3 regions of the Catenulispora yoronensis genome follow, and region 1 is predicted to be linked to each of the others. Evidence: riboswitches for the same ligand, from Rfam matches in the RefSeq annotation. Region 1 holds a riboswitch; each other region holds the start of a gene.
What was found. Region 1 has a riboswitch for cobalamin ahead of ABD481_RS13245 (ABC transporter substrate-binding protein). Riboswitches for the same ligand answer to the same signal wherever they lie in the genome.

Region 1 (5,480 bases):
CGATGGCGAAGTACTTCCCGGAGCGCGAGGGGAAGCTGTCGGAGTGGGAGGTCGACGGCTGGGTGTCGGCGCAGTGGCTGACGGACGCGGTGGCGTCGTGCGGGACGGCGGTCACGCGGGCGTGCGTGGAGAAGTTCATGAACTCCGGGCAGCCGTACGACGCGCACGGGATGATCACGCCGACGGTGTTCGACGTGAAGGCGCCGACCGGGACCACGCACGCGTGCTTCAACGTGGCGCAGTGGCAGGACGCGGCAAACGGCGGCCGCGGGGGTTGGGTGACGCGGGTGCCGGACATGGACGCGAACTGTTATGACGTGCCGCAGGTGGCTTATTCGCCGTAGGCGCTTGTGGCGCTTGTGGCGCTTGTGGCCCTTGTGGCCCTTGCACTGGCTGGAGTGCCTATGGTTCAGCGCACCAGGTGGACGACCGGACGACCTTCCCCGTCGTCGAAAACCCTGACCCGCGCGCCGTAGTGTTCGGCGATCCGCTGTTCGGTGAGCACTTCGCGCGCGGTGCCGCGGGCGACCGCCTCGCCTGCGACGAGGAGCGTGAGCTCGTCGGCGTACTGCGCGGCGAGGCTGAGGTCGTGCAGGGTGCTGACGACGGTGAGGCCCTCGGTCGCGCGCAGTTCGTCGACCAGGTCCAGCACCTGCTGCTGGTGGCCGAGGTCCAGGGCGGTGGTGGGCTCGTCGAGCAGCAGGACGCCGGCCTGCTGGGCCAGGGCCCGGGCCAGGACCACGCGCTGCCGCTCGCCGCCGGACATCGCGCCGAGCCGCCGGGCCGCGAACCCGGTCAGGTCCAGCCGTTCCAGGGCACGCGCGGCGACCGCGCGATCGTCCTTCGACTCGACGCCGAGATAGCCGAGATGCGGCGTGCGGCCGAGGCGGACGTACTCGCCCACCGTCATGTCGCCGGGCAACCGCGGCTGCTGCGGGACGTACGCGATCAGCCGCGCCCGGTGCTTGGCGCCGAGCCGGGCGACCGGCTGGCCGCCGACGTGGATCTCGCCGTCGTGGGGGAGCAGGCCGGCGAGCGCCCGCAACAGCGTGGACTTGCCCGCGCCGTTGGGACCGAGGACGGCGTGCCACGAACCGGCGGCCACGACGAGGTCGACGCCGTGCAGGATCGGCTTGCGGTCCAACGCCACCCGCACCCCGACCGCCTTGACCGCGCTCACCGGTCCCGCCCCCGGGTCGCGCGCAGGATCAGCACGAAGAACGGCGCGCCGACGAACGACGTCACCACCCCGATCGGCAGCTCGGCCGGCGCCAGCGCGGTGCGCGCCAGCAGGTCGGCCAGCACCAGGAACGCCCCGCCGACCAGCAGACTCAGCGGCAGCAGCAACCGGTGCCCGGGCCCGGCCACCCGCCGCACCACATGCGGAACCACCAACCCGACGAACCCGATGATGCCGCTGACCGCGACCGCCGTGGCCGTCGCCAACGACGCGGCGGCGAGCACGATCAGCCGCGTCCGCACCGGATTGAGCCCGAGCGTGGCCGCCTCGTCGTCCCCGAGCGCGAGCACGTCCAGATGCCGGGCATGCAGCGTGACAATCAGGACACTGATGGCGGCATACGGCAGCGCCAACCGCACCAACCCCCAGTCGGCAGCCGAGAAGCTGCCGAACAACCACGAATAGACCTGCTTCACATCCGCACTGCTGCTCTGCATGACGAACGCCTGCACCGACCCGACGAACGAACTGACCGCCACCCCGGCCAGGATCAACGACGCGGTCCCCCCACGCCCGACCAACGTCCCGAGCACATAGCTGGCCAGCACCCCCGCCAACCCCCCGACGAACGCCGCCAACGGCACCGCCCCGATCCCGACCACAGTGTGCTCAGGCCCACCGCCATAAACGATGACCAGCGTCGCCGCCATCCCGGCCCCCGCCGAAGCCCCAATAGTCCCGGAGTCCGACAACGGATTACGGAACACCCCCTGATAAGCAGCCCCCGCCTGCGCCAACAACGCCCCGACAACCGTCGCCAGAACAACGCGCGGCAACCGAATCTGATCCAGCACCCCCTGCTGCACCGGCGTGAGCCCGGTCCCAAGCCGCACAAACGGCACCTTGTCCAACAACGCGGCGACGGTACCGGCAACCGGAAGCCCGGCGGCACCACCAAGACTCGCAACGAGAACAGAGCCAAGAAGCACGACCCCGGCAACGAGCACCGCGATGGTCGGACGCGCCAGGCGGCGGCGAGAGGCTGGGGAGTCCGAACCTGCCGATCCACCCCGCTCCGCCGACCGGACCGACTCAGCCGGTTGCGCCCCGCCAGCCAGCTCGGAAACCGCGGCCAAGCCGCCCGGTTCCGCTGCTCCAACCAGCTCGGGCACCTCACCCAAGCTGCCAGGAACCGCTACATCAGCAGCCTCGCCCGACTCAGCCAGTTCCGCCGCCGCCAAGCCGCCCGGAACCGCCGCGTCAGCACCCTGACCAGCACCAGCTCCGCTCCCGGCCGACAGCGTCACCTTCGGCGTCGCCGTCGTGTCGGCCGGGAGCGGGCCGGGCGTTGCTGCGCGCCCCATCGTCGCGGCTCAGCCCTGGGCCTTGTTGACCGCGTCGGAGATTTGTTGGACCAGGTCGACCAGGCGGGGGCCCCAGCGGGAGGCGATGTCGTCGTCGAGGCCGACGATGGTGCCCTTGGCGGCGTTCTTCACGGCCGGGACGGCGGACCAGCCGGGGCGGGCGGTGACGGTGGCGGTGGTCTGCTGGCAGCACTTGGTGTCGGCCAGGAAGACCAGGTCGGGGGCCGCGGTCACCAGGTACTCGTCGCTGAGCTGGGGGTAGCCGCCGCCGGTCTTGTCGGCCGCGTCGGCGACGTTGGCCAGGCCGAACCCGGTCAGGATGGAGCCGATGAAGGTCTTGGAGGTGGCGCTGTAGTTCCCCGGGGTGCCGACCTCGTAGTAGTACTTCAGCGGGGTGGCCGGCTTCTTGGTCGCGGCGAGGGCGGCGGTGATCTTGTCCTTCATGCCCGCGACCTCGGAGGTCGCCGCGCCGGCGTGGCCGGTCGCGGTGCCGAGCGCGGTGATCTGGGAGTAGGCGTCGTCCAGGCTGTTGGGCGCGTCGAACCAGAGCACCGGGATGTTGAGCTTGCCCAGGGCCTCGACGATGTTCGAGGTATCGGCGGCGACCACCACCAGGTCCGGGTTGTACTTCGCGATCGCCTCGGCGTCGGGCTTGAAGCCGGACAGCGCGGTCTTCGGCGCGTTCGCGGGGAAGTCGGACTGGTCGTCGGCCGCCACCACCTGCGCGCCGGCGCCGATCGCGAACAGGTCCTCGGTCGCCGACGGCGAGAGGGACACGATCTTCTTCGGCTGCGCGCTGAGCTTCACCGCGCCGTTCTTGGCGGTGACGGTCGCCGGGAACACCGCGGCGTCGGCCGAGGCACTCGACGAAGCGCTCGACGAACCACTCGACGCCGCACTCGACGCGGACGTCGAGGCCCCGGTCGCCCCGGACCCCGCGGCCGGCGTCGACTTCGAGGACGAACACCCGGCCGCCAGCAGCGCCGAGCCCGCTATGACACCGACGGCGACATGCCGCGCCGCGTTGTGCAGACGAGAATGCACGAGGTCAGCTCCTCCGGCTGATCCGCGACCCGCACAGCGCACGCCGGCCCAGGTGACCGTGATGTGCACAGCCGGACCGCCCCGAACCGCGAGGGCCGAACGTTGACACACCGTATGAGGCGACCTGGCTCGCTCCCCAAAGGAGAACTCACAGTTGCGGGACAGCGCCGGACTCGCACCGGCTTCGCTGCACACGTTGTGGACGGCACACCGCCGTCACCGAAGACGCTAGCAAGCGCAGCGCCCCACGACTAACCCCGAACGCTCTGCGGACTGGTGATCTGCGCAACTCGACGGAACTCGACGGAACGCAATGCAACCCGATGCAACCCGATCCGACCCGATCCAACCCGACGCGGCCCGACGAACACAGCCATCGGCCGGGCCGGGCCGGGTCAGGTCAAGTCGGGCCGGATCAGGTCAGGTCAGACCGGCCCAGCCCGACCCGACCCCCTCAACTCCCCTACGGCCACACCGGCTTCCGCTTCTCCACGAACGCCCGCACACCCTCAGCCCGATCCGCCGAGAACGCCGTGGCCCGCCACGCCCCGTCCTCCACATCGAGCCCGGCGGCCAGCGGCAGATCCGCCCCGACCTTCAGCGCGTGCTTGGCGTTCCGCACCCCGATCGGCGAGTTCTTCGCGATCTGCTGCGCCAACTCCAAAGCCGCCCCGCGCGCCGTCGACGTCCCGGCGACCCGCCGGTCGATCATCCCGAACCGGTCAGCCTCGTCGGCGTCGATGCGCCGTGCGGTGAAGATCAGGTCGGCTGCGCGGTTCATCCCGACCCGCCGGACCAGCGTCTGCGTCCCGCCGCCCCCGGGGATCACGCCGACCGAGACCTCCGGCAGCCCGAACACCGCGCCGTCGTCGGCCACGATCAGATCGCAGCCGAGCGCCAGTTCGCAGCCTCCGCCAAGCGCGTATCCGGACACCGCGGCGATCACCGGCATCGGCAGCGAGCCGAACGCCGACCAGGTGCGCCGGAACGCGGGCCGGGTCGCGACCAGTTCGGCGTCGCTCATCCGGTTGCGCTCCTTCAGGTCGACGCCGACGCAGAAGGCGTGGTTCTTGCCCTCCGCGGCGGGCGGCGCGGACGACACCACCACCGCGCGCACCGCCGGGTCGTCGGCCAGTTCCGGCGCGACGTCCCGGATGGCGGCGGCCATCCCGGTCGAGATGGCGTTCATCGCGTCGGCGCGGTCCAGCACGATCTCCGCGACCACGCCGTTGCCCTCGGCCGGGTGCCGCCGCAGGAGTACGCCGTTGTAGTCCGTTTCGGATGCCTCTGTCATACCGCCCACAGTATGAGACGGCGACATGGATCAGAAGCAGGGGCCAGGCCACCGCGGTACAGCCCGCGGTGCGGCCCCGGTAAAGCCGTTGTACCGATCAGAATCCGAACGCGACGAACGGCGCACTGTCGCTCAGGAACGCCCGCGAAGCCGCCGCCAGCGCTCCCGGCGTCAGCTCCTCGATCCGGCCGGCCCGGCCCAGCGCCGCCAGCGAGTAGCCGCCGAGGTAGGCCGCGCCGAGTTCGCGCGGGCCCAGCAGCAGGTCGGCGGGGTCGGTGGTGCGCTCGCACACCGCGCCGTCGGCGTCGCCGCGCAGCCGCCACCGGCCGCTGTTCCACGGGCAGAACGGGTCGGAGACCTCGAACACCGCGTCGACCGGGACCGCATAACGACGGGCGGCCAGGGCCCGGTCCACGTCCACGATCCGCACGTACAGCATGTCCTGGATCCGCGGCGCCGCGGCCCGGACGTCGTCGAGCAGGAACAGCAGCGGGTCGTCGGCGGGGACATTGGCATCGATCTCGCTGGTCAGGTCGAGGTCGCACAGGAAGCGCCAGACCGCGGCGTAGGAGGCGACGTCGCGGGCGAAGACATCCCT
Region 2 (5,480 bases), on a different contig from region 1:
CGGCCCACTTGCGGGCGCCGTCGGCCATCACCGCGTCGGTGCACAGCGCCGCCCGGACGCCCGGGACCTTGTTCGCCGCGATCGACGCCCCGGCACCGGTCCAGCAAGCCACGATCGCCTGATCCGCGTGGCCCTCCGCGACAGCCCGCGCCGCCGCTTCCGAACACCAGGCCCAGTCCGCGCGCTGCTCCGGGTCCAGCGCGCCGAACAGCTCCACCGTGTGGCCGCGGGCTTCGAGCTCCGGCCCGATCTGCGCCGCCACCCCGGCCACCTCGTCCGCCGACACCGCGATCCGCATCGTTCCGCTCCTCGCTCCGCGCCTGTTCCGGGTCCATCGCATTCCTGGCTCCATTGCACCACGCGGCGCCGCTCCGGGCCCGAACGCGCGGGCTTCGATCCCGGTTCCTGTCAGTGACCCATGGCAGCATACGATCATGGACCTCACCAAGATCGCGCTTCTGCGCCCCGCCGGGCTGGTCGCCAGCCCCGCCTTCAGCCACGTCGCCGTCGTCCCGCCCGGCGCCGCCACCGTCTACGTCGGCGGCCAGAACGGCGTCGACGCGGACGGCAAGCTGGTCTCCGACGACGTCGCCGACCAGTCGGCCCGGGCCCTGGACAACGCGGCGGCGGCGCTGGCCGCGGTCGGCGCGACGCTCGCCGACGTCGTGCAGTGGACCGTACTCTTCGTCGACGGCGTGGACCTCCAGACCGCCTACGGCGCCATCGGCCCACGCCTCGGCGCGGCGGCGGCGCAGGCCGGGAACCCGCCGCTGGTGACGGGCGCGCGGGTGGCGGCACTCGGGGTGCCCGGCGCCCTGATCGAGGTGAGCGCGGTCGCGGCGCTGCTGCCCGCGGAATAGCTCACCGAAGCGCGCAGTCCCCGCACAGCGCACCGCGCTGATTCGGCGCGGCCCGGTAGATCAGGCAGCAGTTCCGACGTCGGAAGCTCCCGTCCGCCGCGTACCCCACGCTGCCTGCCAGCTCCGCGCGCGCCAGGAGAACCCCCAGCTCGGCCGTCGCCCGATCCCTCAGTGCCGGCCGTGCCGCCGCCAGCGCCTTGCCGGCGCCGACCAGTGCCGACGCGACGTTCCCTCGCAAGATGTGCCGGTTGACGCCGAACGACGCCATCAGCGTCTCCAACTCCGTGACCACGCCGTCGGTGATCCGGCCGTCGGGCCGGCCGTCGGTGATCCGGCCGTCGGGACGGCCCTCGACCACGGCCTCGTTGATCGACAACGGAAAAGTACTCGCCAAGCCGGGCTGCCATCGCAGGTCCCCGGCCCGCACCGATCCCCGCCACCCGTACAGCACACCCAGTCCGAACAGCGGCGACATCACCCGCGCGACCAGCCCCAAATGCGCCACGGAAGCCGCGACTCGCAGCTCGACCTTCTCAATGTCCTGTCCGCTGCCGGCCGCCAGGTATCCGCGCACGCCCGCGACCCGCTCCGCCATCGCCCCCGGCTCCTCGACCAGCTCGGCGAAGGGACGCCACGGCGCCTCGCACGACTCCGAGCCGGCGTGGAACGCGGCGCCGAAGTACGGCCCCAGCGCTGCGAGCTCCTCACTCACCAGCGCCAGGGCCGGAACTCCGTTCGTCACCCGGCAATCCTCACACCGCCGCGGGCATCGCGCCCGCATTCCCGGCGGCCTCGGCGTTGCCCGGCGTCCCGGTCGCGGGCTGCATCGCCGGGCGGAGCACCCGTTCGGCCATCGGCCCGAAGGCCAGGCCGAGGGTGCCCCACAGCAGCGCCTGCGCCAGGATCGAGTAGAGCCGGAACGAGAACAGCACGTCGGCCGGGAAGCCCGGGTAGACGATCGCGCCCTTGCCGTCGGTCAGCGGCAGCGGCGTCTCGCTCGCGTGGTGCCCGAACTCGCGGACGTTCGCCGACAGTTCTCCGAGCGAGGGCAGGACCGCCATCACGATGCCGATCGCCGCCGCGAAGCCGACAGCGGCCAGCACCGTCGCGTTCCAGTTCCCGAACCGGGCCGCGAGTCGGCGACCGGCCCACACCGCCGCGAACAGGAACGCCAGCGAACAGGCCACCATCGCCAAATAGAGCAGCCCCCGGGCGCGGATGGTGTCCGGATGCCCGATCGCCGGCGGGTTGGCCGGGTACTTCAGGAACGGCACGAGGTAGAACCCGGCGAACCCGGCCCCCGCCACCAGCAGCGCCAGCGGTTTGGGCTGGATCCGGCCGACCCGGCCCAGGCACAGCAGATAGGCGACCGCGAACAGTCCGCCCATCGCCGCCCCGAAGCCGATCATCCCGACCCCGATACCGATATCGGCCTGCACGGTACGGCTGAACAGGTCCGGATCGGCAGCGTCCGCCGGCAACCCGGCGGCCTGGTTCAGCGCGGCCTGCGCCGCGTCCCGGCCGCTCTCGTAGGCGATCGCCTTGTCGATGACCGACTCGGCGAACACCCGCGCGAACAGGAACGCGAGCAGACCGGCGAGCGCGCCGGCCAGCAGGCCGCGCGCGATGATGCGCTTTTCCATCAGAGCACTGACCCTCGCGGCTCAGTGGCAGGGGAAGCCGAGCAGGTGGCGGGCATCGTGCACGAACTCGTGCAGATGCATGTCCCCGCCGAAGACGGAGAACGCGCCCTGGTCCACGCCGATGAAGTAGTACGCCAGCAGCGCGAACAGCATCGTGCCGCCGATCCACAGCCGCGCCGTGGCCGCGGAGACCACCAGCGGCGTCGGAACCGAGACCGGGGAGGCCGGGGCAGGGGAAACAGGCATGGTGCTCATAGAGAGCCCTCCTTCGGGATCTTGCGTCCCTGTTCGATGGAGCGGGTCGACCGGGGAGGGTCTGACTCACCCGCCCGCTTCGACTGCCCGACGAAGCAGGGGGCTCACAGTGGCGCGACCGTGCCGGAATTGCACCGGCTTCCTGTCCCAGTACCTTGCTTGGGCAGCGTAGGGCCGCGCACGCACCGCGTCAAAGAGATGTCGATCACCGGGTCGGCCGCGCGCGACGATTTTCGGCTCCGCCGCCGGTACATATCCGCGGGTGCTTCGCCGGGAAGCCCCGAGCGGAGACCGGAGGTCCGGGAGTGAGCAGGGAAAAAACGAGTGCGGCGGAGGCCGCGGGTTCGGCGGACACCGCCACCCCGCGCATGACCGCGCCCCAGCGCTGGACCCTCGCCCTGGCCTCGGTGGCCTCGCTGATGGTGGTCCTGGACATGCTGGTCGTCACCACGGCGCTGAACAAGATCCGCCTCGACCTCGGCGCGTCGATGGCCGAGTTGGAGTGGACGATCACCGCGTTCACACTGAGCTTCGCGGTGCTGCTGATGCCGGCCTCCGCCCTCGGCGACCGCCTGGGCCGCCGCCGGATGTTCCTCACCGGCATCGCGATCTTCACCGTCGCCTCGGCGGCCTGCGCGCTCGCCCCGGACACCGGGCTGCTGATCGGGGCCCGCGCCGTCCAGGGCGTCGGCTCGGCGCTGATCATGCCGCACGCGATGGTGCTGCTCAGCGTGGCCTTCCCGGGCCGCCAGCGGGCCAAGGCGCTGGGGACGTTCAGCAGCGTGACGGGCCTGGGCACGGTCGGCGGACCGGTGGTCGGCGGCGCGATCACCCAGGGGCTCGACTGGCACTGGATCTTCTGGGTGAACGTGCCGATCGGGCTGCTGCTGATGCCGCTGGCGCGCGCCAAAACGGCGGAGAGCACCGGCCCGGCGCGGCGGCTGGACGTCGCAGGCCTCGTCCTCGTCACTGGCGCCGCGTTCGGCCTGGTCTGGGGCCTGGTGCGGGGCAACGCCGTCGGCTGGGCCGGCGCGGAGACGGTCGGCACGCTGGCGGCGGGCGGCGTCCTGGCGGTCGCCTTCGTCGTCTGGGAGCTGCGGGTCGACGCGCCGATGCTGCCGATGCGGTTCTTCCGCGTCCCGGCGTTCTCCGGCGGCAACGCGGCCGGGTTCCTGATGTACGCCACGACGGTCGGCGTCACGTTCCTGCTCACGCAGTATCTCCAGGTCGGCCTCGGCTACGACCCGCTGGCCACCGGTCTGCGCCTGATCCCGTGGACGCTGACGCTGACGCTCATCGCCCCGATCACCGGCGCCCTGGTCCCGCGGGTCGGCGAGCGGCCGCTGCTGGTCGGCGGGCTCACGCTGCTCGCGGTCGCGATGGGCTGGATCGCGCTGATCGCCGGCCCGGACCGGGGCTACGCGGTGCTGGTCGCGCCGCTGGTGCTCGGCGGCTGCGGCTTGTCGTTCGCAATGCCCGCCGCGCAGAACGCGGTGCTCGGCGCGGTGCCGCCGGCGGCGGTCGGGGCGGCGAGCGGCGTGTTCAACACCTTGCGCCAGCTGGGGAGCACGTTCGGCGTCGCGATCCTGGCGGCGGTCTTCGCGGCGAACGGCGGCTACGGCTCGGCGAAGGCGTTCGGCGACGGCTTCGACGCGGCGATGAAGGTCGCGGCGGCGCTGGCGTTGGGGGCGGCGGTCGCGGGATGGTGGACGCCGAGCCGGCGTTCACGGGCGGCGGCGGCGACTTCGGGCTCTGACAATCCGGCCTCTGACAACCCGGCCTCTGACAACCCGGCCGCCGCCACGGCCCCGCCCCGATCGGAGACCCCGGTGGGATCACGATGACCAGCACGGGCAACGCGGCGAGCGCGGTGGTGATGAGCACGATGGCGGCAAACACAGTGGCGACGAGCGAGGAGTTCGCGGTCCGGACCGACCCGCTGCGCGGCGAGCTCCTGGCGCACTGCTACCGGATGCTCGGCTCGGTCCACGACGCCGAGGACCAGTTGCAGGAGACGCTGCTGCGGGCCTGGCGCGCCTACGACCAGTACGACCCGCGGCGCGCGGCCCTGCGGACCTGGCTCTACCGCATCGCCACCAACACCTGCCTGACGGCGCTGGAGCAGCGCAGCCGCCGTCCGCTGCCCTCCGGTCTCGGCGCGCCCGGCGACGACCCCGACGCCCCGATGGTTCGCGGCGAGGAAGTGCCCTGGCTCCAGCCGATCCCGGACGCTCTGCTGGGCGATCCGGCCGGGGTGGCGTCGTCGCGGCACACGCTCCGGCTGGCGTTCCTGGCCGCGTTGCAGCTCCTGCCGGCGCGGCAGCGGGCGGTGCTGATCCTGCGCGACGTGCTGGACTGGCCCGCCGCCGAAGTCGGCAAGGCGCTGGAGATGACCACCACCGCCGTCCACAGTGCCCTGCGACGCGCGCGGGCCCGCCTCGCGACGGCCGGGCTCGGCGAGGACCAGGTCGGCGAACCGCACAGTCCCGACGAGCGCGCGCTGGTCGAGCGGTACGTCGCGGCGTTCGAGAGCGCGGACCTGGTGGCGTTGGAGAAGCTGCTGACCGACGACGTGCTGCTGGAGATGCCGCCGATGCTCGGCTGGTACGTCGGCCGCGAGCACTACGTGCGCTTCATCGCCCGCCTCTTCACGCTCCGGGGGGCGGTGTGGCGGATGGTTCCGGTGGCCGCGAACGGCCATCCGGCGGTGGCCGCGTACGTC
Region 3 (5,480 bases), on a different contig from region 1:
CGTTGCTGTGGGTGGGGTGGGGTGGGGCGGTGGCTGCGGGGTGGCGCGCTGCATGTGGGCTGCGGTGGTGGTGCTGTGGTGATGTGGTGCGCTGCGCGGTGTGCTGCGGTGGTGCGGTGGTGCGGCGCTTGCGAGGCGTACCACCTGTTCTCGTTCGCGTATCTGACACTTAGGGTGCCGGGGTGAGTCAGTACTACGTCGTGGGCGACGAGACGGTCTGGAACCCTGCGCAGGGCGTGTCGCAGCTTTTCCTGCGCCAGGTCGCCGCGTTCGAGGACATCGTCGCCCAGCCTTCCGGCATCGGCCCGATGGAATCGGACGAAGCCCGGATCGCGCCCGCGGAACTTCGAGCCTTTGCCGATGCCCTCCTGCTCTGGCGGGCTCGGAGCCGTCACCCCGTGTTGGCCGCCCTGAGCGACGGCTTCTTGGCGACGATCATCGCGTTGGCCGACCGTACCGGCGTGGCGGATCCGACCTGGGATTCCCGACTCGTGGCCGCCGGCAGCGAGCTGTCGAGGTCGATGAGCCGCTGATTCGGCCGTACTCCAACGCAAAACCGCGCGGTCCCCGGCTCAGTGAGCTCGGACGGGACCGCGCGGCGGATGTCTTCGTGGCTACGACTCCGGCTGCTCCACCAGCTGCGCGATGTACAGCGGCTCGCCGAGCTGGCCGATGAGGTCCAGCTGGGTCTCCAGGTAGTCGATGTGGTGTTCCTCGTCGGCGAGGATCTCCTCGAAGAGGTTCGCGGAGGTGACGTCGCCGCGTTCCCGCATCAGCGCGATGCCGCGTCGCAGCCGGTCCACGGCCGCGAGCTCGACCTTCATGTCGGCCTGGAACATCTCGGTGACGCTCTGCCCGATCTCCAGCGGCAGCAGCTTCTGGAAGTTCGGCAGGCCTTCGAGGAAGATGATGCGCTCGGCCAGCTTGTCGGCGTGCTTCATCTCGTCGATGGACTCGTGGCGGGTGTACTCCGCGAGCTTCTTCCAGCCGCGGTTCTCCTGGAGCTTGTAGTGCAGCCAGTACTGATTGATGGCCGTCAGTTCGGCGGTGAGCTGCTCGTTCAGGAACGCGATGATGTCCTTGTCACCCTGCATGCCGCCAGATCCTGCCAGAGTCGTTTGGGCGGAGGGTAACGCCGCGGTGGCGGATTGCGCCGAAGGAGCTAACGGTTGACGTGCGGATTCAGCCCAGGGCGGGCAGCGCGGCCGGGCAGTGCGGGGCGTGCGCGGTGACCGGTGCGGTGGCCGAGGCGGTGACCGGCGCTGACGCCGATACCGACGCCATGCCCGACGCCATGACCGACGTCTCGATCGGCGCGCGCAGCGGCGCCTCGGCCGGCAGCAGCTCCGCCGCCGGCATGCCCTCCGCCGGCGCCGAGTCCGCGACGCGGGCGGCGGCCAGCAGGCAGCTCAGGCGCTTCACGCAGGTCCCGCAGGCGGAGCCGGCCCCGGTGGCCTTGCGGACCTGCTTGACGGACTTCGCACCCAGCGCGACCGCTGCGTCGATCTCGGCGGTGGTCACCGCGTGGCATATGCAGGCGTACAAGCGAGGCTCCGGGGCTTATCAATCGGTGCGGACGCACCTGATCAATGATGACTTAGGCGAGCCTAAGCTACAAAAGCCCCACCGCCAAGTCCCCGGCGCACGTGCGGTCCGCCACATCTGGGACGATGGACCCATGGGGCAGCCGGGATCAGGGGTGGACATCGAAGCCGACGCGCGGACGGCGGACCGGCTCCCGCCCGGCCAGCGCATGCAGCGCGGCGAGTGGCCGGTCCTGCACTACGGCCCTGTTCCCCGCTTCAAGCCCGCCACCTGGGACTTCCGCGTCACCGGCGCCACCGCCGACGGCGAGGAGGCGATCTGGTTCCACGAGGAGTTCACGGCCCTGCCCGCCGTCGACGTCGTGGCCGACTTCCACTGCGTCACCAAGTTCACGATGTTCGACGCCCCGTGGCGCGGCGTGGCCGCCCAGACCATCCTCGACCTGGCCCCGCCCGCGCCCGACGTCACCCACGTCACCGTCTGGGCCGAGTACGGCTACAGCGCCAACCTCCGCATGGAGGACCTCCTCCACGAGAAGACCCTGTTCGCGACGCACCACGCCGGCGAACCCCTCACCCCGGAGCACGGCTTCCCGCTGCGCCTGATCGTCCCCCACCTCTACGCCTGGAAGGGCCCGAAGTGGGTCCGCGGGATCGAGTACCTCACCGAGGACCGCCGCGGCTTCTGGGAGGAGCGCGGCTACCACAACATCGGCGACCCGTGGCGGGAGCAGCGCTACTCGTATCAAGAGGATCCGGGCGACGGCCCGCCGCTGTAAGTCCGCCTCTAAAAGCTCGCCTGAGTAGGTGCGACTTTGTGAGACGCTCTGTCTCTAATAAAGACACCATGTGTCGCTGCAAGACACTCTGTCTCGTAAAAAGGGCGACCTCGGAGCCGAACTCACCTAGTACGGATCCGCCGCAATACGGCCTTCCACAGCGACCCGGGCCGGCTCAGGGTGCGTCCGCTGCCGACGTTCGTCACGTTCGGTACGTTCGGTACGTTCGCCAGTCCCGTTGTATTCGTCACATTCATCACATCCGCACCACGCGCCGCCGCTCCACTCCACCCGCCACGAGTGTCACGTCGGTCACTCCGCTCGGCCCTCCCGGCCGGACCGAAAGCCCCGCCTTCCAACTCGTACTCGCCCAAAACCGGCGCCCCGCGCCGTCGCTTGCTCACCCTCCCATTGACCGACACATCAGCCCATACCGCCACCGGGCGCCACTCCACCACGCCTCAGCGCCACCCCTGGCGCCGCACCTGCCCCCGGCACCCCACGGTCCTCCTCAGGCCCGGCGGTTTGACGCCCGTTGATCGCTGCGGGATGCTGCACGCAGGACGGTCGGCAGGAATCCCGGTGCGAATCCGGAACGGTCCCGCCACTGTGATCAGGGAGCACCTCCCCACGAGGATGCCGCCCGGCAACGCCTCACGGCCGCGCCGAACGGCAGCCCCAGCCACTGGAACCGCGAAGTTCTGGGAAGGCAGGAAAAGGTGCTGCGATCTGAGAGTCAGGAGACTCCGACCGCCTCCGGCACGCCGCCCCCGCGGCGTGTCTGTGCTATTGGACCTGTCGGGCGTGGACACCCGTGAGGAGCTGATTCGGCGTGCCGCCGTACCCCTTCGCCGCCGTGGTCGGACTCGACGACCTGCGGTTGGCCCTCCTGCTCAACGCCGTCTCGCCGGCCGTCGGCGGCGTCCTGGTCCGCGGCGAGAAGGGCACCGCCAAGTCCACGATCGTGCGGGCGCTGGCCGCTGTGCTCCCCGCGCTCGACGTCGTTCCGGGCTGCCGCTTCTCCTGCGACCCGCGGGTCCCGGACGCCGAATGTCCCGACGGACCGCACTCCGACAGTTCCCGCTCCGTCAGTTCGCACCCCGACGGGCCGCACTCCGACGGTCCGAACCGCGCCAGCAGCCTCGCCGTCGCCGACTCCCGCCCCGCGCGCCTCGTCGAGCTGCCGGTCGGCGCCACCGAGGACCGGCTGGTCGGCTCCCTGGACCTGGAGAAGGTGCTGGCCTCCGGCGTCGCCGCCTACGAGCCCGGCCTGCTCGCCGCCGCGCACCGCGGCCTGCTCTACGTCGACGAGGTCAACCTCCTGCACGACCACCTCGTCGACCTCCTCCTGGACGCCGCCGCCATGGGCGTCGCGCATGTCGAGCGCGAAGGCGTCTCCGTGCGGCACTCCGCCCGCTTCCTGCTCGTCGGCACGATGAACCCCGAAGAGGGCGAACTGCGCCCCCAGCTCCTGGACCGCTTCGGACTGACCGTCGAGGTCCGCGCCAGCCGCGACCCGGCCGAACGCGCCGAAGTCGTCCGTCGCCGCCTCGCCTACGAAGCCGACCCCGAGGCCTTCGCCGCCGCCTGGGAAGCCGCCGACAAGGACACCGCCGCCCGCATCGCCGCCGCCCGCGCGCTCCTGCCCTCCGTGACGCTGCCGGACGCCGAACTGCTCCGCATCACCCGCATCTGCGCGGCCTTCGAGGTCGACGGCATGCGCGCGGACCTCGTCACGGCCCGCGCGGCGACGGCGCTCGCCGCCTGGGCGGGCCGGACCGTCGTGATCGCCGAGGACGTGCGCCGGGCGGCCACGCTGGCGCTCCCGCACCGCCGGCGGCGGCATCCGTTCGACGCGCCCGGACTGGACGAGAACCAGCTCGACGAGGCGATGCAGGACGGGGATGAGGACCCTGATCCGGGTCCGGGCGGCTCGGGCCCCGGTTCCGGAGGCCCCGACGGCCCCGACGCCGGCGCTGACCACGACCGGTCGGACCCCAACACGTCGGCGAACGCCGACGCCCGGCCCGAACCACCCGGCGGATCAGGCGTGGCGCCCGAGCCCGAACTGGTCGGCGAGGCGGATCGCGACCAGGAGGCCAACGGCCGACTGGAGCCGAAAGCCGGTCGGGACCAGGACCGCGATCGGGACCGCGACACCGAGTCCGACGACCGATCCGCTCGCGGCGGCGCCCAGCGCGAACAGGGCTCTGCGACACCCGGCGAGCCGTTCAAGGCCCGGCTGTTCCAGGTCGAGGGCGTGGGCGGCGGGGCCGAGGGCCGCCGTTCCCGCGCGCGCACCAGCACCGGGCGCGCGATCGGCGCCCGTCCGGGGACTCACGGTCTCCACCTCGTCGCGACTGTCCGGGCCGCCGCGCCCGAACAGGTCTCGCGCGGCCGTACCGAAGGCGCGCTGCGTCTGCGGTCGACGGATCTGCGGGAGCCGCTCCGCGAAGGCCGCGAGGGCAACCTGGTCCTCTTCGTCGTCGACGCCTCCGGCTCCATGGCCGCTCGTCAGCGCATGTCCGCCGTCAAGGGCGCGATCCTCTCGCTGCTGCTCGACGCGTATCAGCGCCGTGACAAAGTCGGCCTCGTGACCTTCCGCGGCCGCGACGCCGAGGTCGCGCTGCCGCCGACCTGGTCGGTCGAGGCCGGCGCCGCCCGGCTCACCACGCTTCCCACCGGCGGCCGCACGCCGCTGGCGGCCGGACTCCTCCAGGCCGCCGACGTCCTGCGGGTCGAGCGCATGCGGGATCCGCAGCGGCGGCCGCTGGTGGTCGTGGTGACCGACGGCCGGGCGACCGAGCCGTCGCGGTCTTCGGGCCCTGCGAAAGCCGCTCCGAAGTCGTCGGCTTCCCGCACCCAGGTCTCGCGCACCCAGGCCTCCCGCACCCAGGCCTCTCTCGCCGACTCCCGCCGCGCCGCCGTCCACCTCGCCGCCACTATCGCCGCCGTCGACGGCACCGCCATCGTCGTGGACTGCGAATCCGGCCCGGTCCGTCTCGGCCTGGCCGCCCGCCTCGCCGGCGATCTCGGGGCCGCCGGCCTCCAGCTTGCCGATCTCGCCGCCGCCACCCTCACCGCCGCTGTCCGGACCAACCGTCCCCGACCCGACCGGAGGGCTGCCTGATGCCTCAGGGCCAACCCGCTCACATCC

Region 2: another riboswitch for cobalamin. It lies ahead of ABD481_RS32850 (CbtB domain-containing protein); the one in region 1 lies ahead of ABD481_RS13245 (ABC transporter substrate-binding protein).
Region 3: another riboswitch for cobalamin. It lies ahead of ABD481_RS28095 (VWA domain-containing protein); the one in region 1 lies ahead of ABD481_RS13245 (ABC transporter substrate-binding protein).

What each region holds. Positions count from the first base shown of each region.
Region 1 is NZ_BAAAQN010000013.1:7,033-12,512, forward strand. Features, by position in the region: gene ABD481_RS13230 (ABC transporter substrate-binding protein) at 1-344, shown strand, start outside; gene ABD481_RS13235 (ABC transporter ATP-binding protein) at 410-1,180, opposite strand; gene ABD481_RS13240 (FecCD family ABC transporter permease) at 1,177-2,187, opposite strand; gene ABD481_RS13245 (ABC transporter substrate-binding protein) at 2,554-3,576, opposite strand; cobalamin riboswitch at 3,690-3,827, opposite strand; gene ABD481_RS13250 (enoyl-CoA hydratase/isomerase family protein) at 4,052-4,882, opposite strand; gene ABD481_RS13255 (GNAT family N-acetyltransferase) at 4,980-5,480, opposite strand, start outside.
Region 2 is NZ_BAAAQN010000050.1:53,733-59,212, reverse strand. Features, by position in the region: gene ABD481_RS32870 (RpiB/LacA/LacB family sugar-phosphate isomerase) at 1-298, opposite strand, end outside; gene ABD481_RS32865 (RidA family protein) at 435-860, shown strand; gene ABD481_RS32860 ((2Fe-2S)-binding protein) at 862-1,602, opposite strand; gene ABD481_RS32855 (CbtA family protein) at 1,613-2,503, opposite strand; gene ABD481_RS32850 (CbtB domain-containing protein) at 2,525-2,749, opposite strand; cobalamin riboswitch at 2,794-2,954, opposite strand; gene ABD481_RS32845 (MFS transporter) at 3,064-4,602, shown strand; gene ABD481_RS32840 (RNA polymerase subunit sigma-70) at 4,599-5,480, shown strand, end outside.
Region 3 is NZ_BAAAQN010000039.1:73,099-78,578, reverse strand. Features, by position in the region: gene ABD481_RS28115 (DUF6086 family protein) at 183-533, shown strand; gene bfr (bacterioferritin) at 615-1,094, opposite strand; gene ABD481_RS28105 ((2Fe-2S)-binding protein) at 1,183-1,545, opposite strand; gene ABD481_RS28100 (sulfite oxidase-like oxidoreductase) at 1,679-2,323, shown strand; cobalamin riboswitch at 2,896-3,069, shown strand; gene ABD481_RS28095 (VWA domain-containing protein) at 3,156-5,453, shown strand; gene cobO (cob(I)yrinic acid a,c-diamide adenosyltransferase) at 5,453-5,480, shown strand, end outside.